DNA from 4 places in the Nostoc sp. DedSLP04 genome. Region 1 is predicted to be linked to each of the others. Evidence: riboswitches for the same ligand, from Rfam matches in the RefSeq annotation. Region 1 holds a riboswitch; each other region holds the start of a gene.
What was found. Region 1 has a riboswitch for cobalamin ahead of cobG (precorrin-3B synthase). Riboswitches for the same ligand answer to the same signal wherever they lie in the genome.

Region 1 (5,837 bases):
CAGTTCTTCTGCTGGCAACGGGGCGGGTAAGACTGTGAGAATATCATTGTAGTAGGTGAAAGGTACACCCAAGGCTACCGGACAAGTCATCAGCGAGGAAACTCCGGGGACAACTTCTGTTTCGTATTGGTCGCATAACCGCGTGAACAGGTACATAAATGAACCATAGAAAAATGGATCGCCCTCGCACAGTACCACGACATCTCGACCTGCTGCTAGATGCTCGGCAATTGGTTCAATTTCCTGGTCATAAATAGATTTTGCCTTTTCTGGTTCCAAAGCGCGGGGGAGGTGAAATAGTACCTCGATTTGATTGCCAGGAAGATACTGCGCCACGATCGCTCTAGCGATACTTTCTTTATCTGTGGCTGATTGATAAGCTACTACAGGAGCCGCACGTAGTAACCGCAGCGCTTTGAGGGTCAATAGTTCGGGATCGCCCGGGCCGACACCAATTCCATAAAGACGACCTTTAGGTTGCATATTCATTCTTCCTCCGTTGCCAGGGCGTTAACTGCTGCTGCCGCGATCGCACTTCCACCGCGCCGACCGTGTAAGGTTAAAAATGGTACATTCCTGCTATCTGCTGCCAGTGCGGCTTTTGATTCGGCTGCACCGACAAAGCCCACTGGAAAGCCCAAGATAATCGCAGGTTTGGGCACTCCTGCATCGAGTATTTCTAACAGTCGGAACAGGGCTGTGGGCGCATTCCCAATTGCAATTACTGAGCCTTCCAGGTGCGATCGCCATAATTCTATAGCTGCCGCCGACCTTGTAGTACCCATACGCTGGGAAAGTTCTGGCACTTCTGGCTCGTTGAGGGTACAGATAACTTGATTGTTTGCAGACAACCGCCGTCTGGTAACGCCATCAGCAACCATTCGGCAATCGCACAGTATTGGCGCTCCTGCGGCCAGTGCTGCTCTTGCGGATTGCACTGCTGTTGGTGAATATCCCAAGTCTGTGACAATATCCGTCATTCCACAGGCATGAATTAGACGCACAGCAACTTTTGCTACATCTGGTGGCAGCACATCTAGGTTCGCTTCTGACCGAATGATTGCGAAGGAATTACGGTAAATTTCGTTGGCATCTCGGATATAGTCGGGCATTCAATTTGGGATTTTAGATTTTAAATTTTGGATTGATTTGTTAGTTAGTATAGATACTTCTTTTTTAATAGAAGAATACCTAATTTAATTAACCGCAGAGAACACAGAGTCAGAGAAAGGGAGGAATCAATCATCTGTATTTATCTGTGGTTCCATTTTCTAAATATTTATTAAATAACTGCTGTAATTGTGCTATTGGATATCGATTAGCAAATTCTCCAAAGGACTCATCAGAATTTAGGCGTTGAATTTTATATACATATAGCATCCGCTCTATTAATGTAGGTAATTCAGCAAAATTTACATATTGATATAGTTCGCGTCCGAATTTCTGATTGCTGTCACCAACATAAACGTGATAGCCTTCCACAGTTCTATTTTCAGCTTCAATGCTGACACCGAGGAGAGTGATATCACTTTTGCTGTGCTGGGCACAAGATTTTTCGCAGCCAGTGAAGTGGATATTAACTGGATAATCGAGAGTAACGCGAGTTTTAAGATACTCTGCCAATGCCAACGCATGACTTTTAGTGTCTGTGGCAGAAGCGGCGCAACCTTTTTTTCCTGAACAGGCAACTAATCCGCCCTTGATATTGGTTGCAGAGCAATCTAATCCTAATAAAGCAATTTCACTTTGGACATCAGCAACCCATCGTTGAGGAATATCTGTCAGGAGCAAATTTTGCCAAGGGGTTAGCCTGAGAGTTCCACTACCGTATTTTGCTGCTAAATCTGCTAAACCGCGTATCTGTCTACTTTCCAATCGCCCAAGGGGCAAGACAACACCAATGTAAAATAAGCCTTGCTGACGTTGGGGATGAATGCCAATATGCTGATATTTTTCTTCTTTGCCTTCCTCTACAGTGTACACACACATCGAATTACCCCCCTTAATCCCCCCGTGTATTGGGGGGAAACTAGAAATACAGTTACCTCCCCTTTCCAAGGGGAGGGTTAGGGAGGGGTAAAACTTAGGCTTAAACTCAGATGAGTGAACTGTTTCAGACTTGTGTGTACACCGTAGCTTGCCTTGCTGGGGGAATAAATCTTTTCTTATTTCACTGTACAAAAAAGAAAAAGGTAAACGCTGCTCAACTTCTTGGAGATAATTTTCACAACCCAAAGTATTCAATAACTCTCTCAAACGTAGCCGCCGCTTACTCGTAGTATGACTATAAGCTAGATAGACATCCGCTAAAGCTGCTAAGACGGGCAAACAGTCTTCTGGTGATAACAAAATTCCCGTATCGCTGGGCGGTTGACCCTTCTCACCAACACTGAGATAGAGACGAAAGTAAACATTATCGTTAAGTAAGACAGCTACAAAGGCGATATCATTCAAGCGATCGCACACCTGAATTATCCCACCACCATCCAAGCAAACGCTAAATTTTGCCGACAGTCCCGAAAGCGCCGGATGTGCAGCAATATAATCATCCCAACCTTGGACAAAAGGGCGAGTGTCGATTAATTCTTGGGGATCGATACCAGCAGTTGGACTGGTCATAATATTGCGGATTTGGTCTACAACAGTATTGTCAGAACCCAATCCCATATTTTGTAGATATTTCAGAACCTCAGCATTTATCCCGGTGCGGATTTCACGAACTTGTAGGTTAGCTCGATTAGTCACATCTAGATAGCCGCCACCGTGCTGTTCTGCTATATCTGCGATCGCACGGCACTGCTGACTACTAATAATTCCACCTGGTATTCTAACGCGAGATAATATACCATCTGCGGCAGGAGTAGCATAAAACAAGCCAGGACAAGTGGCAAATCTAGAAACCAAACTTAGAACTCCTTCCCCGTGCAACGCAGGGAGTAGACGGTGAGTGTGTCTTGAGGACATCCTGAGAGTTGGCATTCTGACTTGGGTCATCCCATCACAGCTGCGGCACAGTCCCGGAATTTCACCGGAGTTTCCCAACTCTCAGCTTTAGTAATTTAGACTTTGTTGAGGTTATAGATATCAACCAGACATCATCCAGATAATTATCTTACATTACTATGGTGATAAATTTTAACTGAGCTGATCCACTACCGATCGAAAGATATAGTTCTTGAAGCTAATCTATAAATTGAATTTAGTTATGGCTCAGGCAGGAATGCTTGAGCCTTTTTGCTGCAAAACTTGCTTTAGAAAAAGTTAGGCGATCGCCGCTTCACGAGTAGCAACTTTGCTAAACTGATTTACCGGACGAGGTAAACCAAGATTTTCGCGCAGGGTTCCTGCTTCATACTCTGTACGGAACAGACCGCGACGTTGCAATTCAGGAATTACCAAGTCTACAAACTCATCCAATCCTCCGGGCAACCAGGGCGGCATAATATTAAAGCCATCTGCCCCACCATTGACAAACCAATCTTCTAGCTGATCGGCAATTTGTTCTGGTGTGCCTAAAATCTGACGATGCCCACGCGCTCCAGCTATCGACAAATACAGCTGTCGAATCGTTAAATTCTCTCTGTTAGCTAGGTCAATCAGAAGTTGCTGACGGCTTTTACCCCCGTTAGTCTCTGGTAGCTCCGGCAACGGCCCGTCCAATGGATAGCCAGATAGGTCAAATCCACCGATCATTGAGCCAAGCAAATTTAAGCCGACCACCGGATCGATCAACTCCTGAATTCGATCGAATTTGTCCTTAGCTTCTTGCTCAGTTTTGCCGATAACTGGGAATACACCTGGCATAATCTTAAGATGGTCAGGTGAGCGCCCGTATTGAGCCAGTCTCCCCTTCACATCTGTATAAAATGCCTGAGCTTCTGCCAAGGTCTGTTGGGCAGTGAAAATTACCTCCGCCGTTTGTGCAGCTAGCTCCTTACCATCCTCGGAAGATCCAGCTTGAATGATCACCGGATAACCTTGGATGGGACGCGCCACATTCAGCGGGCCGCGTACTGAAAAATGCTCGCCTTTGTGGTTGGGAACGTGCAGTTTATTTGGATCGAAGTAAATACCCGATTCCTTATCATGTAAGAAGGCGTCGTCCTCCCAACTATCCCAGAGTTTCGTGACTACATCCACAAACTCTTTGGCACGCTGATAACGTAGGGTATGCTCCATGTGCTTTTCCCGATTGAAATTCAACGCTTCAGCTTCGGTAGCAGAAGTTACGAGATTCCAACCGGCACGGCCACCACTGAGATAATCTAATGATGCAAATTTGCGGGCGAGGTGATAAGGCTCGTTGTAGGTGGTCGATACTGTGGCCGTCAAACCGATGTTTTCCGTTACTACAGATAAAGCCGACAACAGGGTAAGAGGTTCAAAGTGGACGAGTTTGCCATTCCGGCTCAAAAGGTCGGCGCTTTGATTGCGATCGCGCACAGCCACACCATCTGCAAAGAAGATCATGTCAAATTTGCCGCGTTCTGCCGTCTGTGCCAGCTTTTTATAATGCTGAAAGTTCAAACCAGCATTAGCTTGGGCTTCGGGGTGTCGCCATGACGCTACGTGATGACCAGTGCTGGGCAAGAATGCACCTAATCTAAGTTGAGGTTTTTTCGTACTCATGCTTTTTTTTGTAAAATCGTTGTGTTTTTAAATGCAGAGGCACGCAAAGTTAAGCCAGTGCGTTGCGCGGGTTCCCCGCGTTGTAGCAACTGGCGTAGCGCAGAGGAACGCAGAGTTTTGCCGAATTTATGCAATGTTGTACTAGGGTGTTATGAGTTAAATCACGTTAGTTTTTGGATTTTGAATTGCTTACACTGGCTGGGGTTTGAGTAAATCTGTTTTGGTAACAAATTCACTGAATGTACTTGCAACCTGCTGCGGTAATGCGATCGCTGGAGTTTGTAACGGCAACCTGGGAAATAATAATTCTGCAACTCGATAAGCTTCTTCGAGATGGGGATACCCTGAGAAAACAAAGGTATCAATTCCTAAATCGGCATATTCTAGCATTCGCGCTGCAACTGTGTCTGGATCTCCTACCAAGGCAGTCCCAGCACCTCCACGCACTAAGCCAACACCTGCCCATAAGTTGGGGCTAATTTCTAGGTTTTTGCGATTACCTTTATGCAGTTGGGCCATACGGCGTTGTCCTTCTGATTCCGACTCAGCAAACCGCCGATGTGCGGCTGCTATGGTTTCATCATCGACATACTGAATCAGTTCATTAGCCGCATCCCAAGCTTTTTGCGTAGTTTCCCTGACTATGACGTGCATCCGAATCCCAAAGCGGACTGTTCTACCTTGTTCTGCTGCTAATCGCCGTACTTTTGTAATCTTTTCGGCAACTCGATCTGGTGGTTCACCCCAAGTTAAATATACATCAATATGTTTTGCTGCAACTTGGAGCGCCGCATCTGAAGAACCGCCAAAATATAAGGTGGGATAAGGCTTTTGTACGGGAGGAAATTGGAGTTTTGCGCCTTGAACTTGCAAATGGCGACCACTATAGGTTAGTTCTTCACCTTGCATCAGCGATCGCCAAATTGTCAAAAACTCATCTGTAAGTTCATAACGCTGATCGTGATCTAAGAAAATCCCATCTTTTGCAAGTTCTTTTGTGTCGCCGCCAGTAACAACATTCAGAATAATTCGACCATTAGAAATCTGGTCAAAAGTCGCAGCCATTCTAACTGCTAAAGAAGGCGACATAATTGCCGGACGAAATGCTACAAGAAACCGCAAGCGTTCCGTAACTGAAATTAATGAAGTAGCGACAATCCAAGTATCTTGTTTTTGTCCGGTACCAATCAACATCCCGCCATAGCCCA
Region 2 (5,837 bases), on a different contig from region 1:
AATACCGCGAACGATCGCCTCAGCCATCCGATTATCATACTCTGGGTTCGCTAGTCTGGGGTTATCTTCAGAACCTGTTACAAAACCAGTTTCTATTAAAATTGCGGGCATAGAACTTTTTCTCAGCACATAAAATCTAGCTCGTTTTACTCCTCGGTCTTTTAATGTCGGAATGGCTTGAAGAATGCTTTTGTGAACCACTTGCGCTAAACGATAACCCCGGTCGTAATGATAGGTTTCTAAACCATTTGCACTAGGGTTGTTATCAATTGAATTTGCATGAATGCTCACGAATAAGTCTGCATGAACATGTTCTGCCATGACAACTCTAGGAGCAAGATCGATAAAATAGTCAGCATCCCTTGTCATGATGACTTTAATACCATTTTGCTCTAAAAGTGAGGCGACCTTTTTACCAATCCTCAAGATGATATCCTTTTCTTGCAGTCCATGAAGACCAATAGCACCTGCATCTTTTCCCCCATGTCCAGGGTCGATAATTATGATTATTCGTCCTTTGGGAGGACGAGGTATAGGTTGTGAGGTTTCGGATGCAGTCGTTGGTGGAGACTCAAGGTCTGGGAATGGTGTTGGTAAAGGAGGAAAAACAATTGGGGGTTTTGTTATAGAAGCAGAGGGTGGTAAAACTAAGCGATCGCGCTGAAATTCTAATGCTAATATTTGAGAACTAATTTGGTTGAGTTGCTTAATTTGTACCCTAGACGCAGGTTGAACGTAAATTACTACCGCTTCTCTTTCTTGCTGTTGTAGACGTACTCTCAACACGGGACTATTTGCATTCAGAGTCGGCCCGGTAATATTGCCTGCGAGTTTAGCATTAGGGATAGCGATTCGGTAAAGGGCTGTTTGTCTATCCCAGTTACTCGTGACATTTGATAAACTGCGATCGCTTTTAATTAGCAGTTGTGTACCATTGCTTGCCAATTCTACAGACTCAATTGTGGAAGGGGAAGTAGGTAATTGGGTAACTGAGTCAGGTTGATTATTGCTTTGTTGTGACTTGATTACTCCATTATCAGGTAACAGTACTATACCGTCGCTACCACTAACCGTTGCCCGCCAATCAGGACTATTTTTGTCTATGCGTAAGGTCATGCGGACGGTGGGTATTGCAGTTTGTAGTTGAGTAAATTGAATGCTGTTGACACCGTATCGGTTGATCGACTGCTGTTGTTGCAGACTAGGCGATAAAGTTGCACCTTTAATATTAATATCTATAACGCTACGATTCTCGCTGCGATTTACCTCAATTTGTGAATGATTACTGCCATGAGTGCGGATAAAAAATCCATCTCCTGTGACTAGTAAATTTTCAATAATATTTGTCTGCGATGTCGTTTGTGCAACTTTTCTATCAGTCACCACACTGTAAATTCCACTTGCAGATGATGTTGTCTCTACCCGTTCTGGCGATAGTAACTGTACTACCCATTGATTGCCAGTTCTTGATGTAAATTTTACAAGTTGTGGATCGAGAGTGTAACCTGAATTCAGTTCTACAACTATGCGAGTCTTTTGTTCGTCAAATTGTCCAAAGCGGATAGCACGAATTGCACCACCTACAGATTGAGTAAAACTAGGTTTTCCTAAAGTAGTTCCAGGTAAATCAATTACCAAACGAGTGGGATTAAAAATTAACTGTGCCTGGGGTTGTACAGCATCATCAGTCGTAAATTCCAGCTGCTTGGAGACACCATCAAATCGCCAAGATTCTAGTTTTGCAGCAAGTGCGGGAGATGTGAGTATGGCAATACTTAATATTGTACTGGGTAGCAACCAGTGTATTTTCACAGAGTACTCTCCTGTTTCGATTTTATAACATAAGACAATTTGTATTTACTTCTACTCACACCAGTAGTAACCCAGCAGAAATACTTTGCTGCTAAGTGTCCGTTTAGCTGGGTATTTAAATGCAACTAAATTGCTTTAAATATTACTCACACTCTCTAATTTTGTTTGCTCAAAACATTACAAAATTTTTGGAAATTTTGCGTACAACTATTCAAAAATCTAGCAAAAACACTCGAATCTTTAATCGAGTTAATTACAGTTGAATCAACTTAAATAAATTTTATTTAAACATTAGCCATGCTGAGTTTTCGCAAGGTATAGTTGATAGCTGTATATTTTTGCTTTTGATATCGCGATTGTTGTTTGGTAAAATCCACTACCTATGGACTTTTACTAACGCAGATACAAAAAACGATGGATGATATTAGTCTTAACTCTGAGTAGAGAAAATTTTGCAACATCTGTACCTCGCAGATTTTTTAGGTGTGTTAACATCGGCGGGTCTTCTGACTTTGAGAGGATGTTTGAACACAATCTCATTACAGCTGCGGGACAGCGCCGGATTCACACCGGACTTTCCCCGTTTCCTCTAGTGGCTGTTCCCCACTAGAACCGACTAATCGACCCATTATATAGCATGGTGAGGAAAATAATACAAGAGCAAATTTTAGTTAACAGTCACGATTATTTGAAGATTTCATGACATTAAAGAAGTCTTGGTTGTCATAACCAAGACTTCTAGTGAATTTATTCAATTGAATACGCTTACACAATTGCTTATCCCAAATTACTGAAGAAAGTTCCCCAAAGGATTCCCGTTACTCCCACAGCAATTAAAAGGTTAGTGAAAAACTTACCTAATTCAATTTCTTTTCCCAGCACTTTGTCGTCTTGACCTGCGGTGAAAAACAATGACCAAGCTTGGTTGAGATTGATTTTCTCAAAGTTGGTGAAATCAGGTCGAAAAACAACGGGGCCAATTAAATCCTTTTTAGGGAAGTCAAAATCAGTTCTCATAACTCTCCTCACTGAATGTTCTATTTGAATGTAATTTTTGAATAGTCAAAATTATCTACAAGCTAGTCAGCCATCCAATCAGGCCGTGTCCGGTGATTACTTCAAAAGCGATGAGTGAGACAAAACCAATCATTGCCAAACGACCATTGAGTTTTTCAGCATACTCGGTAAAGCCAACTCTTGGAGTTTGGTCTACATAAACCTTTGGTTCAACTGCAAAGTTGTCAAGTTGACCGAGTTCGTTGATGGTGAAACCTTTGCTAGTCATGTCTTTTTTTCCTTCGCTGGTTTATGTAACTAAATATAACGTTATGTAAATAATATTTGCAAGTACTTGACAAAACAATTAAGTGTGGCGAACCGTACTAAATTAAGTCGTAGATACCGTATCTGTGAAAAGAAAGCAATTATTGTTCGTTTGTAAGCATCATTTTTTCATGTTGCTGCCGTTACTCCGATGGCGCTGCTTCGCCCGCCGTAGGCGATGGTCTACGACCGACCGTAGGTCATCGCACTGCACTTGATATGCCCCCCTACCGGATTGAAGTTGATCCAAAATACATGGTCTACTGAAAAATTAGACCCTTAAATAATCTGGCTGCAAAAGACACTTATTAAATATGGACACAGTAGCGTTCACGGGTATTTCGTCCTTCGGCTGGCTGTACTGGATAATACAGCCGCATTTAGCTATGCATATTCCGGATGGCTTTTTGAATCTACCCGTTATCCTTATCACCTGGATAATTGCCATCGGTCTAATTGCACTAGCTATTAGGCAGGCACAGGCAGAATACCAAGAACGAGCTGTACCTTTAATGGGAGTTTGTGCAGCATTTATCTTTGCAGCACAGATGATTAATTTTCCAATTCCAGGGGGCACTTCTGGTCACCTTTTGGGTGGAACACTAGCCGGAGCTTTATTAGGGCCGTGGGCTGGTTCGCTAGTGATGGTTGCAGTGTTCATTGTCCAGGGCGTTCTGTTTCAGGATGGTGGACTGACAGTGTTAGGAGCCAACATCTTTAACATGGGATTAATCGGTACATTTGGTGGTTACTATCTCTATCGCACAGTGAGATTTGCTATCGGGCGCGATCGCTTATCTGGAGTAGTGATTGCAGCGGCGATCGCAGCCTGGACAAGTGTAGTGGTAGCTTCAATTGTATGTGCCTTGGAACTTGCTATCTCTGGAACAGTTCCTCTGGCGGTAGCTTTTACCGCGATGGCTTCTTGGCACGTTCTCATTGGCATTGGCGAGGCGCTGATTACTGTAATAGCACTTAGTTTCATCTGGCGGACTCGACCTGAGCTACTTTACGATCCCCCCCGTCAAACGAAATCACCTGTCTCTCGTCCCCTATCTCGGTATTAAAGGTATTTATTGAATCAGGAGTGAACGCTTATGAGTAGCAACCTCTCGCGATCGCGTAACCGTGCCTTTGTCATTGCTGGCTTAGGTATTGCCCTGCTAATTGCAATTTTCCTTTCACCACTGGCTAGCAAAAATCCAGACGGACTCGATAGAGTTTCACAAGACCTCAAATTTGACAGCAAGGCACATGAAGATACGCCAGCTCGGAAGTTACCCTTTTACGGCATATTTGATGAGTATGCCCTCAGAGGTGTACCAGAAGCGATCGCCACTCCCTTAGCTGGTTTAATCGGAACCTTAGCAACTTTCGGTTTAGCTTGGGGGATTGGCAAACTAGTTGTGCGCGGTTCAACTTCACCTTCCACAGAGCATGATGGCTATTCAGACTCAGATGAGTAAAAGGGAGTGGGGACTGGGTGCTGGAGATTGGAACGCTTGATAACTGATAACTGATTTAAGTGGGAACTTAACATCATGCTGCTGCACGTTGGAGCATTTGTAGTAGATATCGATAGTAAACAGGCTACTCCCTGGCACAAACTTGCTCCCCGTACCCGGATACTATGCACATTGTTGTTTGTATTTGCTACTGTCCTTACCCCAGATGGGCATTGGTGGACTTGGGCTATTTATGGATTAGCTTTAGTCAGCCTACTCTTGCTAAGTCGAGTCACCTTACCAATACTGCTCAAACGCTTGGCAGTAGAGTTCACATTTATTGGTGTTGTTCTGTTGGGTACTTTATTTCGAGGTGGTGGCGAGGTGTTATGGTCTTGGGGGCCACTACAGATTACAACAGTGGGGCTGACTATTTTGGGTAGTGTGACGCTTAAAGCATTGCTATCACTTTTGATACTGAACTTATTGACTTTAACAACTTCAGTAACGGCGCTGCTTCATGCCCTACTTGAATTGAGAACTCCACCACTACTAGTAGCAATTCTGGCATCTATGTATCGCTATATCAGCATATTAATTGGCGAGTTTAACGCTATGCGTCGAGCAGCCGAGTCCCGAAACCTGATGAACAGCAATCGCTCGATACGTTTAATTGTCGGTAACATGATTGGAGCGTTGTTTATCCGCACTTATGACCGGGGAAATCTGGTTTATCAGGCGATGCTATCACGAGGTTATCAAGGAGTACCACCGATGATGGAAAAAGTTTCGTCAGGGGGACAGCGAGATTTTGTAGCTTTGAGTTTGACTGTAATTTTGGTACTACTAGGTCAGGCTATTTACTGGCGGAAATAATATTTGTTCGTATTGTCTCAATGCACCATAATCCAATATCAATTCAAAATCTTAGCTATATCTATCCTGACGGAACTCAGGCTTTGAGAGATATTAATTTGTCTATCAAAGCAACTGAGCGAGTAGCATTAATCGGAGCTAATGGTTCGGGAAAATCCACCTTGCTGTTACATCTCAATGGAATTATCATGCCTGGGTCGGGACAGATAACGATTGGTCAATGGCCATTAACTGTTGAGAATTTGCGAAACATTCGGAATTTTGTCGGCTTGGTGTTCCAGAATCCTGATAATCAGTTATTCATGACAACAGTTTGGGAAGATGTTGCTTTTGGCCCGATGAATATGGGTGTGCAAGGTGAAGAATTACAACAGCGAGTTC
Region 3 (5,837 bases), on a different contig from region 1:
ACATTTGTAACTGGTCATGAAGCGGCGGGTAAGTATAGACCGCAAGTAAATTGGAGTGCGATCGCTCACGGTTCCGAAACCATTGTAATTTATATGGGAATTCACAATCTGCCTTATATTGTGGAAGAATTAATTACGGCTGGGTTGAATTTAGAAACGCCGATTGCTTTGGTGCGCTGGGGTACGCGCCCAGAACAAGAAGAATTGATTGGAACATTAGAAACAATAGTCACGCAAGTAGAGGAAACTGGATTTGGTGCGCCTGCGATCGCAGTCATTGGACAAGTAGTAAATATGCACAGTATTTTGTCTAATTGTCGTCCAGTTTGATGGTTGGTTTGAAGGTTGTCCAACATTTGACCTGCACATAAAATCATTCTCGCAAACGGTCGGTGCAAATACTTATCTCTATACTTAATAGCGGTTGACATAACCGCTTAATAATGATGACAATGGTATAAAAAAAGTTTCGAGTGCGAAATGAAAAACTCTCCCTATTTGTCCACAAAGGAAGCAGCTTCAAAAATAGGTATTTCTGAGCAAAGGGTTCGTACTCTATTGCGTAGTGGGGATATCAAGGGACAGCAGGTAGGGAAAGTGTGGGTTATGGAGCCAGAGGCAGTTGAAGATTACATTAACCGGATCAAGGGAAATTATCCTGTAGATAGGACGAGCAAGGAAAACCATCACCAAGCAGTTAAAGCCATTTCTTTTTTCTCAGGCGCTATGGGACTGGATCTTGGTTTTGAGAAAGCAGGTATCGAAATTTCCCTTGCGTGTGAGGTGGATAAGCACTGCCGACAGACCATAGTTGCAAACAAGCCAGATATTGCACTTTTGGGGAATATAGCGTCTTACACTGCTCAGGATATCCTGGATCGTGCCAAACTAGCCAAAGAAGATGTAGATATTATGTTAGGCGGGCCACCCTGCCAAGCTTTTTCCACAGCAGGGGCAAGGCGTGGTTTCAAAGATGAGAGGGGCAATATATTCTTAAAATACATTGAACTTATCTTAGAAATAAGCCCAAAATACGCCGTCATCGAGAATGTAAGAGGTTTTCTTTCAGCACCATTACTGCACCGCCCTCACTCAGAAAGAGGAAGCGGCTGTGTTCCCTTATCCAGAGAAGAAATGCCAGGTGGTGCTTTGAAATATATTGTGAATGAACTTCGTAAAGGTGGTTACAGTATCAGTTTTAACTTATACAACACGGCAAATTATGGTGTCCCCCAAATTAGGGAAAGAGTGGTCATGATCTGCCATCGTGGAAAGAAAAAAGTTCCTTATTTATACCCCACACATTCAGAAAGTGGTGATTTTGGTCTTGATCGGTGGATAACCCTACGTGAATCTATTGCAGATTTAAGCCAAAGTGAGGCAGAGTATATCGATTTCCCAGAAGGGAGGCTAAAGTATTACAGAATGTTAAAAGAGGGTCAATACTGGAAACATCTACCTGAAGAATTGCAGAAAGAAGCATTAGGTAAATCCTATTACTCAGGTGGAGGGAAAACTGGTTTCTTTAGACGCTTGTCATGGGATAGACCAAGCTGTACTTTAGTGACATCTCCAGCCATGCCAGCAACGGATATCTGTCACCCAGAACATCTGCGCCCGTTAAGTATTCAGGAATATAAACGTATTCAGCAATTTCCAGATAGTTGGGTCGTATGTGGTTCCCTCATCGAGCAATATCGGCAGATAGGGAATGCTGTACCTGTCGGTTTTGGAGAAGCAATAGGCAAAGCGATCCTTGCACACATGAGTGGTAAGATAAAACATCCCCCTTTGAACTTCCCATTTTCACGTTATAAAGGTAACGATGATGTTTTATGGGAAGCTAAAATTAGTGAGTCGTTAGAAGAGATAAAACCGATCCAAAGTTCGCTTTTTACAGCAACAGCATATACTGTATAAGAGTTAGGACTTTATCTCTCTTAAAGCAGCAAGGTATTTTTCAACATACGATCTGAAGCCTTCTTCTGAAAGCTCTTCTTTTCCTTCCAATGAGGGGAATTTAGCCCAGTTGTCCCCCTTTTTTTTAGAAAAAGTTCGGAACCATTTTTTAATTGGGGTTCCCTTACGGATAGCGGCAGAAGAAGAGTTTTCAGTATTATCTCTATTTTTTACTTGTAGCGATTGCCAGACATTTTTGTTATCAAAATATATAAAATCAACTGCTTTAACTATAGAACCAGAACACCATATCCATCCATGCGGTTCAATAACTGTCGCAACGTACCTTTCTAGCAAATCCCCTACAATGTTCTCTGCCCCCATTGATAGACGGTGCAATTCTTCAGCTTTTCCCAATTCCTCATACGGAACTTCAAAATACTTATTCAGGATGATACTTACCATTTCATCCGGTATTGTACTAGGTGGCAAGGGTGTTCTTGGGTCACGACCTGTTTTGAAATTTGTAGCACTGGCAATAATATATTCTTCTGTCCCGACGATAGGCTGATTTTTACCTTTTCGCGGTGAAGCCGCAGCAGGGTTATCCGAAAGAAATCGTATGACCATTGTAAATTTATCGCTAAGTGATGGATCAACACTATCCATTGCCTTCTTTGCAATTTCTGCTGAATTAAATATAAATTCCGACATAGGTTCCTGAAATTATTAAAGGCTATCGGTCAATTTCAATACAGTTGAGGTAGAGCAAACTGGATTATAGTGCGCCTGCGATCGCAGTTATTGGACAAGTAGTAAAGATGCACAGTATTTTATCTGGTTGCCGTCCAGTTTGATGGTTGACAAAAAGCCTATTGTTTCGTATTCTCCGATAACTTTAGTGTACGATCGATAAGGTTGTTCGGTTCTGGTGGGAGTCAGCTACCAGAGGTAACGGGGAAAGTTCGGTGCAAATCCGGCACTGTCCCGCAACTGTGAACCAATTTGAGATTAAAGAAAATCTCAAGTTGAGTGAGTCAGGATGCCCGCCGAAATCGATTTATTAGTTTCACATATCTGCGAGGTACAGATGACTACTACTGTAAATATTTCCCCAACTAATCCCTTGGATGTTGTTGAACATACTTTATTTGTTTGCAAAACCTGTGCCAGTGTTTGGCAAAATGGAAAACGCTTAGGTGAAAGTGGTGGTGAAAAACTTCTACACCAACTTCAGCAGTTGGCACAAGATTGGGAGTTACGAGATCGATTCCCAATTCAAGAAGTTGAATGCATGAGTGCTTGTAATCGTTCTTGTGTAGTCGCCTTTAGTGCCAAAGGCAAATTAACATATTTATTTGGTGATTTAGCTGTTGATGGCAGTGCCTCTGCGGTACTGGAATGTGCTAGTCAATACTATGCTAAAGCAGATGGTTTGCTGCCTTGGTCAGAGCGTCCAGAAGCTCTGAAAAAGGGGATTTTAGCAAAGATTCCACCGTTATCTAAATGATGCGCGTTTTGATTCTGGGTGGGACGGGCGATGCAGCAGAACTAGCTGCCAAAGTTGCGACTATCCAAGGGTTAGAAGTAATCACCTCTTTAGCTGGCCGTACCCGCGAACCGTCAGTACCACTGGGCGATTTACGGGTTGGAGGCTTCGGGGGTGCGGCTGGATTGGCTAGCTATCTGCGAGTCATGCAAATCGACTTATTAATTGATGCAACCCATCCTTTCGCTAGTCAGATTTCCTTCAATGCGGCAGATGCGGCAACGGAAGTTGCAGTACCCCGTTTGATGTTAATCCGTCCGCCTTGGGAAAAAGAAAGTGGCGATCGCTGGATTGAAGTTGACAGCGTTGCAGCCGCAGCAACCGCGCTGCAAAATCAGGCACAGCGGGTATTTTTGACAGTTGGTAGACAGGAACTCGCCGCTTTTGCTCATTTGGAGAAAATTTGGTTTTTGATGCGGATGATTGACCCTCCTGGCGAAGATGCTTTAGTACCGCCGGGGATGGTATTGTGCGATCGCGGCCCTTTTACCCTCAATAATGAAAGAAAAATTCTGATTGAAAATAACATTGATACCATCGTCAGCAAAAATAGCGGTGGCGATGCCACAAAGCCCAAGATTATTGCCGCGCGAGAACTGGGCGTGAAGGTTGTGATGGTGAATCGTCCAGCGATACCGCCAGGGGAGCAGGTTAATAATGTTGATGCCGCTTTGGCGTGGTTATTAGATCGCTGCTGAGGAAATAGCCAAGATTGATAATACTATCTTTCCTTCCGTATAATACACGGGAACCTCCTACAAGATCCGCGATCGCAGTAACGACTTCCATGAAAAATCTAGCTTTATCTGCCATAGCCCTCGCCACCACATCTGGATTAGTTTTCGGGACAATGCCAGCTGCTTCTGCTTTAAGTTGGAGTTGGAATTATTCTGGTACTGGCATAGAGGCGAATGGTACTTTCACTACTAATGACACCCCAAACGATTTGGGTTTTTACTCAATTACTGGAATTACTGGTACGCGAAATGGTGAAACAATTACTGGTTTGCAACCCGCTGGAACTCCAATCCCAGGAAACGAACCTTTTAATGTTGATAATTTAATTAGTCTTAATACTCAGCAGTTAACAGGTGATGGTTTTGGATATTCCACTTCGGGAGGAAACTATTCTAGTCCATTTTTTGCGAGTTTTTTGCCGACACCAGGTTATTTAGAGGTATTTTCTGCGCCGCCAATCATACCAGGTTTTGAAAATTTAGGATTAGAAGATAGTGAGTTACCTATTAGTTTTTCTGCAACCATAGTCACTGTTTCTGAACCCACTTCTATCCTTAGCCTGCTCATTCTAGGTACTCTTGTTGGCGCACCTTCATTACTCAAAGGCCACAATCTATCCAAAATTACTCAGAAGAAGCTCGAAAAAGTTTCCTAAAACCATTAATAACAATTCAAAATTGTACCTTTACAGGGATCTTGCTACGCGTTTAGATGGCGGGCAAGACTTCGGCGTGAGCGCTCAGTCGAACGCTGCCCACCCCACAATATTGGATAATTTTTTCTTGGAGTTCCCTTAACAATACAAGCCGATGTATTAACAATGCAAGGTATGGTCAAATTTAATTCGCGATGAATTAATGAAATACTGTACTAAGTGTTGACGTTCGGTCTTAAACCCTTTATTTTGCAATAAAACTTGCGATCGCTCTATAGGCTCTTGGAGACATACAGATTAAAGTAATATAGCAACGGTGGTATCATTGCATCCAAATGATACCGTAATTTTGTCTAGATATAGAATTCTATCGCCCTGTTGACGATAGATTATTTCTAAAAGGAGTTTGCTGCAATGTCCACAACACCAACTACTAGATTAATTTTAGAGACTTTACTCCCCCATCTCAAAGTAGCAGCAGCCTATGCCCATTTTCTACAACCAAAAATTGCTGCACTTCCCGCTAAAGAAGAAGCAAATAACTTTTTTAGTGCTGCACTTACTGATGCAGATGTGGCTATTCAAAATCTAGTAGAAGTAGTATTACTAGGAACTTTTCCAGATATTCGCTTTTATGGTGAAGAATATGAAAGTTCTAATAATACCAAATATTTTCGCGCTATCGAACTCGGTTCAGAAGGTGATTACTTAGTAACACTTGACCCGATTGATGGTACGAAGTTTTATATGGATGGACATTCTAATTACCAAATTATTCTCAGTATTCTAAATGCGGATGACTTTGAAGCAGTAATTGCCATTTCTCCTGCCCAAAACGTTTATTTTTATGCCCTTCGAGGTGAAGGTGCTTTTAAAGGCACGCTAGACATGAATTTAGAAGCCTGTGCCCCATTAGATATAACATCTGCCAAACCTGCTATTTTATTGGGATGGGGAATGAATGCGATCGCACCCTTACTAAAAAATCGATATCAA
Region 4 (5,837 bases), on a different contig from region 1:
CCCAAATGACTGAAATCCTTTCCATCCTGTGTAACCGATTACCAGGAGATTATTATGGATAAAGTTGTTTTGCCAGTAGCCAAAATTTCCTTGCCAAACACTATTGGATGGTCGCATTGACTTCCTCCCCCAACACCAATGATTCAATGCGAACCTGCTCAAGCTCTCGTCCAATCAACACTAATCGCGTTTGACGGGGTTCGTGGGGTTGCCAAGTCCGATCGTAAAAATAGTCAAATCGATTACCGACACCCTGTAATACTAGACGCATGGCTTTGTTCGGAACTGCTACAAATCCCTTAATTCGATAAATTTCTTGCTGTTGCACCAATGTTTGCAAGCGTTTGACTAAGACAGACGGCTCAAATGCTTGGTCTAAAAGTAGTTGTACTGCATTAATCCCTTCATCATGTTCGTGTTCAGCTTCGTTGTCGTGGTGACTGGGACGACTATCTAAGTTGTCTTCTACCGCAGCGTTGAAACCAAGCAACACATCGCCACTGATTTTACCATCCTGACAAGGAATGACTTTTACACCAGGGGATAAGTTCTGCTTTAGCCATTCTTGCACCCTAACTTGCGTTTTTTCATCAACGCGATCGCTCTTAGTCAGCAATACTAGATCAGCACAAGCCAGCTGATCTTCAAACAGTTCCTCAATAGGTGTTTCGTGTTCTAGGCTAGAGTCGGCTTGTCGTTGTGCTAAGAGGGCTGCTAAATCGCCTACATATTGATTAGTTGCTAAAGCTTCACAGTCCACCACAGTAATTACGCTGTCCACTGTAGCGCCTGTGCGAATCTCCGGCCAGCGAAATGCTTGCACTAATGGTTTTGGTAGTGCTAGTCCAGAGGTTTCAATTAACATACAGTCAAGGCGATCGCGTCGTTGAAGTAATTCTTGCATCGCGGGGAGGAATTCCTCTTGCACCGTACAGCACAGACAACCGTTGGTGAGTTCAACAATATTACTGTTGGAATCTTCTTCATCGTCACAAACTCGGCAATCACGCAAAAGTTCGCCATCAATTCCGATTTCCCCAAATTCATTTACCAAAACAGCAATGCGTCGTCCCTCATTGTTTTGCAGTAAATGGCGAATTAACGTCGTTTTTCCTGCGCCGAGAAATCCTGTAATTACTGTGACGGGAATTTTTTGCATATAAAGTGTGTCGTTTGTTGATTAATCTTGCGATCGCAAGAAAAAAGTTTTAACCGCAGATATCATGCAATGTTGCCAGCGTTAAAATCCAAATATTCATCACTAATTGCGATCACTACCTAATCAAGCTTGAGGGATTTTGGTTGGCAAAGTTTCTGTCCATCAATTCTGTGCGTGAGTTTGCCCGCACAGCGCGGAACATTCCAAATCGACACAACCCTGCACCAAACGCCAAACGCATTAGTAAAAGCGTCGGTACTTCGCGCACAGACTTGACAAAACCAGACAGTCCAAAACGCACCAATCCCTCTGGTCGAGCCACTCCTTGCCAAATCGAATCGAACCAAGAAGGAAGGGTTTCTTGAGTCCAGTCTGCCGTAATTACCTCCCCATCAACTAATTCTGTCCCCGCCAAAAGCTCAGAAAAGCCTTCAATACTGGAAAAAGCTGGATGAGACCACTGCTCGATCAGTTGCCGCATTACTGATTTCTCCCAAAAATTTAGCGGCTTTTGGCGGTCATCCCTCTGATTCCAGTCAGCTACAACCAACACTCCACCAGGCTTTAGCACCCGCATTAATTCTCTGGCAAAAACGGTTTTATCTGGCATGTGGGGGCCTGCTTCAATCGACCAGACTACATCAAAACTGGCATCTGTAAACGACAATGCCATTGCATCATCGACCGCAAACTGGACGTTTAGCCCAAGGGGTGTTAACTCCTGGGCACGCTTTACCTGCTGTGGGCTAATCGTAATCCCTGTGACAGCAAACCCATAATCCCGCGCTAAAATCCGGCTGCTACCCCCAATCCCACAGCCAACATCTAAGACAGTAGTACCAGGAGGTAATTTTTTTATTCCACCCCATTTCACCATTTCATGGACAAAATCAGATTTAGCAGCTAAAAAATCCTTACTTCGCGGTGGCGAACCGTAGTGACCGAGGTGAATGTGTTCCCCCCAATAAAACTCTACAATGCCGTCAAGTGTCCATTGATCGTAGGAATTGGCGACTGTGGTTGAGGATTGATACTTGCGGGCAGTCAGGAGATAAGCCGCAATTCCAATCACTAAAAGCACAAAAAAACCAATTATAAAATATAATAAAGTTGACATTTTTTTGAACGCTCCTGTACACCTATTTGAGTCGATCTAACGGTTTGCTCATTGCTGCTCGTCCCGAATTAGACGCGCGATATCTTAACCGCCCAAGGTCGGCAATCGCAATATAAATCATCCGATACATCGACATTGCAATGTTTTGAACATCTTGAATAATTTTCCCTTGCAGTAGACTGGGCTTGTATTTGCCTTGAGGGAGAGCCGTTTGTTTGACAAAGGGATGAATAGCAGTAGGAATCTTCCCAGTTCGGTGAAGATAGAATTTCGGCATGATAATTAACCGAGTAAGAATTTAGTAACTTAGCAATTTCTATGCGTGATTGGGAAAGTATTTGTTCAGTATTGTCACAGGGGTATGTACGTCATACACGCCATTTCTTACCTGTTTTGAACAACTTCTATCTGTTAGTTAATACAGAGTTTTTTTGTTGCTGTGACTATATTTCAAGCGATACTCTCATCGGGAGTGGCTGATAGCGATCGCTGCATATAAAGACACAACTTGTATCGGAAATTAATCGCTTACCCTCTCATAGAAAGTCGTAATCTGTAGCGTCTTGATATGTGGGGCTATAAGAACGTAAAGCTGAGTAGTTGTAGAAATCTTCATAAAAATACTTATCTGTGCCTCGCAGATGTACAAAATTTATAAGTCACCTTCGGCGGGCATTCTGACTCACAAGGCTTGCATAGCCTTGATTACAGCTGCGGGACAGCGCCGGATTTACACCGGACTTTCCCCCTTTCCTCTAGTGGCTGTTCCCCACTAGAACCGAGATTCATCTGAATACTAACACAACTGTGATTTGCTTGCATAAAAATCAATGGTCGATCTATACTGGCATTCGTCATTAATCGGGGCAAGTCTCATTCTTTACCAAAACTTGCTCTGGATTTTTAGTGGGCAATTCTTATAGAAATTTTTCAACCTAACAAACTTTTTCGGGTTGCCAGCGTTTGCTGACATAGCGCTGGCATTGTCCCACAGACCATTTTCAGGACTTACGTAAAAATTGTTAAAAAGCTTAATTTATCGTTCGCGAAACTCATACCGAACCGCTTTCTCGTTGGCGAAGCCTAAAAAGAGAAAAGTTAGCAAATTGGGCGTAAGTCCGAAATTTTTTATTTGTCAGTCCACCATCTACCAATCAACTGATGACTGAGGAACTTGAAAGAGCAAATAATGATAGTCCGTGGAAAGAAATTTTAGAAGCTTACTTCCCCCAAGGAATGCAATTTTTCTTCCCCCAAACAGCAGCATTAATTAATTGGGAACGTCCCCACGAATTTCTCGATAAGGAATTTCAGCAAATAGCTCGTGAAGGAGAACTTGGTAGGCGATATGCAGATAAATTAGTCAAAGTATGGCAAATTCAAGGATAAAGAAATTTGGCTATTAATCCATGTAGAAATTCAGGCAAAATCAGAAGACATTTTTGCAGAAAGAATGTTTTCCTACAACCTACGAATTTTTGATAGATTTGCCAAACCTGCCATTAGTTTGGCGATTTTGTGCGATACTGACCTGACATGGCGACCAAATCAATATAGTTATAATTACCCCGATACCAGGCTTAACTTTGAATTTGGCATCGTCAAGCTATTAGATTATCAAAATAATTGGGCAGAATTAGAAGCCAGTGACAATCCATTTACAACCGTAGTCATGGCGCATTTGAAAACACAGCAAACAAGTAAAAAGCCAGGAGAACGTAAAACTTGGAAATTTAGCTTAATTCGCCGATTGTATGAATTAGGATTACAGGAAAGGGACATTCGTAACCTATACCGATTTATTGATTGGGTTATGATTTTACCAAAAGCCTTGGAAGCAGAATTTTGGCAAGAGTTTAAGCAATTTGAACAGGAGCGGACTATGAGCTACATTACCACAGGCGAACGCATTGGCTACGAGCGTGGGAAGGAAGAAGGAAAGCAGGAACAAGGACAAACTCTTGTAATACAGCAACTACAAAAACAGGTAGGGGAGTTACCTCAAGAGGTTCGGGAGCGCATTCAAACTCTTTCTTTAGAGCAATTAGAATCACTTGGTGAAGCTTTATTGGATTTTACAGCTATTGAAGATTTACTTAACTGGTTGTCAGCAAATCAAACAACATAGAAAATGTTTTTTTACCAAACCTAGTTAACAATTATTTTTCATTTTTGCAATTATTTTTCTACAATTCATCAACACATCTTGTATGCAAGCTTCATCCACACTTTTTGAGGACTCCACAACGGATATCTATGTTGTTTGTCGCGATGGTTCGACAACAGCGTTAGAAATTAATAAAATTCGCACAGTGGTTAATTGGGCTTGTTGCGGACTTTCAGCAAATTCTATTGCTCTAGAAGCACATCTGACAACCCGATTGCGTTCTGGAATTACCACAAGAGAAATTCAAGATAATTTAATTCGCTGTGCTTTGGATTTGTGTAGTCCTGAAGAACCTGATTGGCGCTATGTAGCAGGGCGATTACACATTTGGAGTTTGTGGAAAGAAATAACAGTTAGCCGTGGTTATCAGTACGGTTATTATGCTCGGACTGTACATTCCAAAGTTTTGTCAGGAGAATACGATCGCCGCATCTTAATCTACACGGACGCAGAATTAGAAATTGCCAACACTTGGATCAATCCTGACTGGGATGCCGACTATGATTATGCCGGAGCAGTATTACTGACGAAGCGATATCTTTTGGCGAATGAGCTACCACAGGAAGCATTTTTAACTTGTGCGTTATTGATTGCCTCCGTGGAAACACAAGAGTTTCGATTAACCTGGGCAAAGCAATTTTATGAAGCGATCGCCCGTCGTCAAATATCCTTAGCAACCCCCATTTTAGCGAACTTGCGGATTCCTAATGGTTCGCTAGCCAGTTGTTTCATTACGGCGATGGACGACAATTTAGAAAGCATTTTTGATGGTATTCATGATGCGGCTCGGATTTCCAAAAATGGTGGCGGTGTGGGCGTAAATCTGTCTCGCATTCGGGCTACTGGCAGTTGGGTGATGGGGAAGAAGAATGCCTCTGGTGGCGTGGTTCCCTGGATTAAGTTGTTGAATGATACAGCAATCGCAGTTAATCAAGGTGGACGCAGAGCAGGTGCTGTCACTGTCAGTCTGGATATTTGGCATTTGGACTTGCCCGAATTTTTGGAAATGCAAACAGAGAATGGGGACGGGCGACGCAAAGCTTATGACGTGTTCCCGCAACTGGTTGTCACTGACGAATTTATGCGGCGAGTAGCAGCAGATGAAGAATGGACGTTAGTTGATCCTTATGAGGTACGAACTCGTTTAGGCATTGAATTGGCAAAAGTTTGGGGTGAAGAATTTGAAAAGGCTTATCTTCAAATCGAAGCCAGTTTAGAAAGTGAGATTACACTTTACAAACGGGTGAATGCTCGTCTTTTACTCAAACAGGTGATGCGAACCCAGTTAGAAACCGGGATGCCTTACCTATGGTTTAAAGATACCGCGAACCGAGCTAATCCCAATCAGCATGAGGGCTATATTCCAGGTGGAAATCTGTGCCAAGAATCGTGGT

Region 2: it holds a riboswitch for cobalamin, as region 1 does, so the genes downstream of both, RMX89_RS23425 (N-acetylmuramoyl-L-alanine amidase) here and cobG (precorrin-3B synthase) in region 1, are expected to answer to the same signal.
Region 3: it holds a riboswitch for cobalamin, as region 1 does, so the genes downstream of both, RMX89_RS21225 (DUF1636 domain-containing protein) here and cobG (precorrin-3B synthase) in region 1, are expected to answer to the same signal.
Region 4: it holds a riboswitch for cobalamin, as region 1 does, so the genes downstream of both, RMX89_RS33005 (hypothetical protein) here and cobG (precorrin-3B synthase) in region 1, are expected to answer to the same signal.

The regions. Positions count from the first base shown of each region.
Region 1 covers NZ_JAVRCL010000074.1:28,996-34,832, reverse strand. The annotation lists gene RMX89_RS29895 (precorrin-2 C(20)-methyltransferase) at 1-483, opposite strand, end outside; gene RMX89_RS29890 (precorrin-8X methylmutase) at 486-1,112, opposite strand; gene cobG (precorrin-3B synthase) at 1,243-2,979, opposite strand; cobalamin riboswitch at 2,953-3,084, opposite strand; gene RMX89_RS29880 (LLM class flavin-dependent oxidoreductase) at 3,262-4,629, opposite strand; gene ssuD (FMNH2-dependent alkanesulfonate monooxygenase) at 4,819-5,837, opposite strand, start outside.
Region 2 covers NZ_JAVRCL010000046.1:4,074-9,910, forward strand. The annotation lists gene RMX89_RS23425 (N-acetylmuramoyl-L-alanine amidase) at 1-1,812, opposite strand, end outside; cobalamin riboswitch at 2,291-2,444, opposite strand; gene RMX89_RS23430 (hypothetical protein) at 2,590-2,829, opposite strand; gene RMX89_RS23435 (high light inducible protein) at 2,885-3,097, opposite strand; gene cbiM (cobalt transporter CbiM) at 3,450-4,202, shown strand; gene RMX89_RS23445 (PDGLE domain-containing protein) at 4,233-4,601, shown strand; gene cbiQ (cobalt ECF transporter T component CbiQ) at 4,677-5,456, shown strand; gene RMX89_RS23455 (energy-coupling factor ABC transporter ATP-binding protein) at 5,477-5,837, shown strand, end outside.
Region 3 covers NZ_JAVRCL010000038.1:2,408-8,244, reverse strand. The annotation lists gene cobA (uroporphyrinogen-III C-methyltransferase) at 1-330, shown strand, start outside; gene RMX89_RS21235 (DNA cytosine methyltransferase) at 481-1,920, shown strand; gene RMX89_RS21230 (SinI family restriction endonuclease) at 1,924-2,613, opposite strand; cobalamin riboswitch at 2,806-2,968, shown strand; gene RMX89_RS21225 (DUF1636 domain-containing protein) at 2,990-3,409, shown strand; gene RMX89_RS21220 (cobalt-precorrin-6A reductase) at 3,409-4,146, shown strand; gene RMX89_RS21215 (PEP-CTERM sorting domain-containing protein) at 4,236-4,841, shown strand; gene RMX89_RS21210 (inositol monophosphatase family protein) at 5,256-5,837, shown strand, end outside.
Region 4 covers NZ_JAVRCL010000102.1:7,288-13,124, forward strand. The annotation lists gene RMX89_RS32990 (hypothetical protein) at 1-117, opposite strand, end outside; gene cobW (cobalamin biosynthesis protein CobW) at 101-1,159, opposite strand; gene RMX89_RS33000 (methyltransferase domain-containing protein) at 1,275-2,276, opposite strand; gene RMX89_RS33005 (hypothetical protein) at 2,299-2,553, opposite strand; cobalamin riboswitch at 2,926-3,074, opposite strand; partial or broken gene RMX89_RS33010 (DUF4351 domain-containing protein) at 3,438-4,404, shown strand; gene RMX89_RS33015 (ribonucleoside-diphosphate reductase subunit alpha) at 4,487-5,837, shown strand, end outside.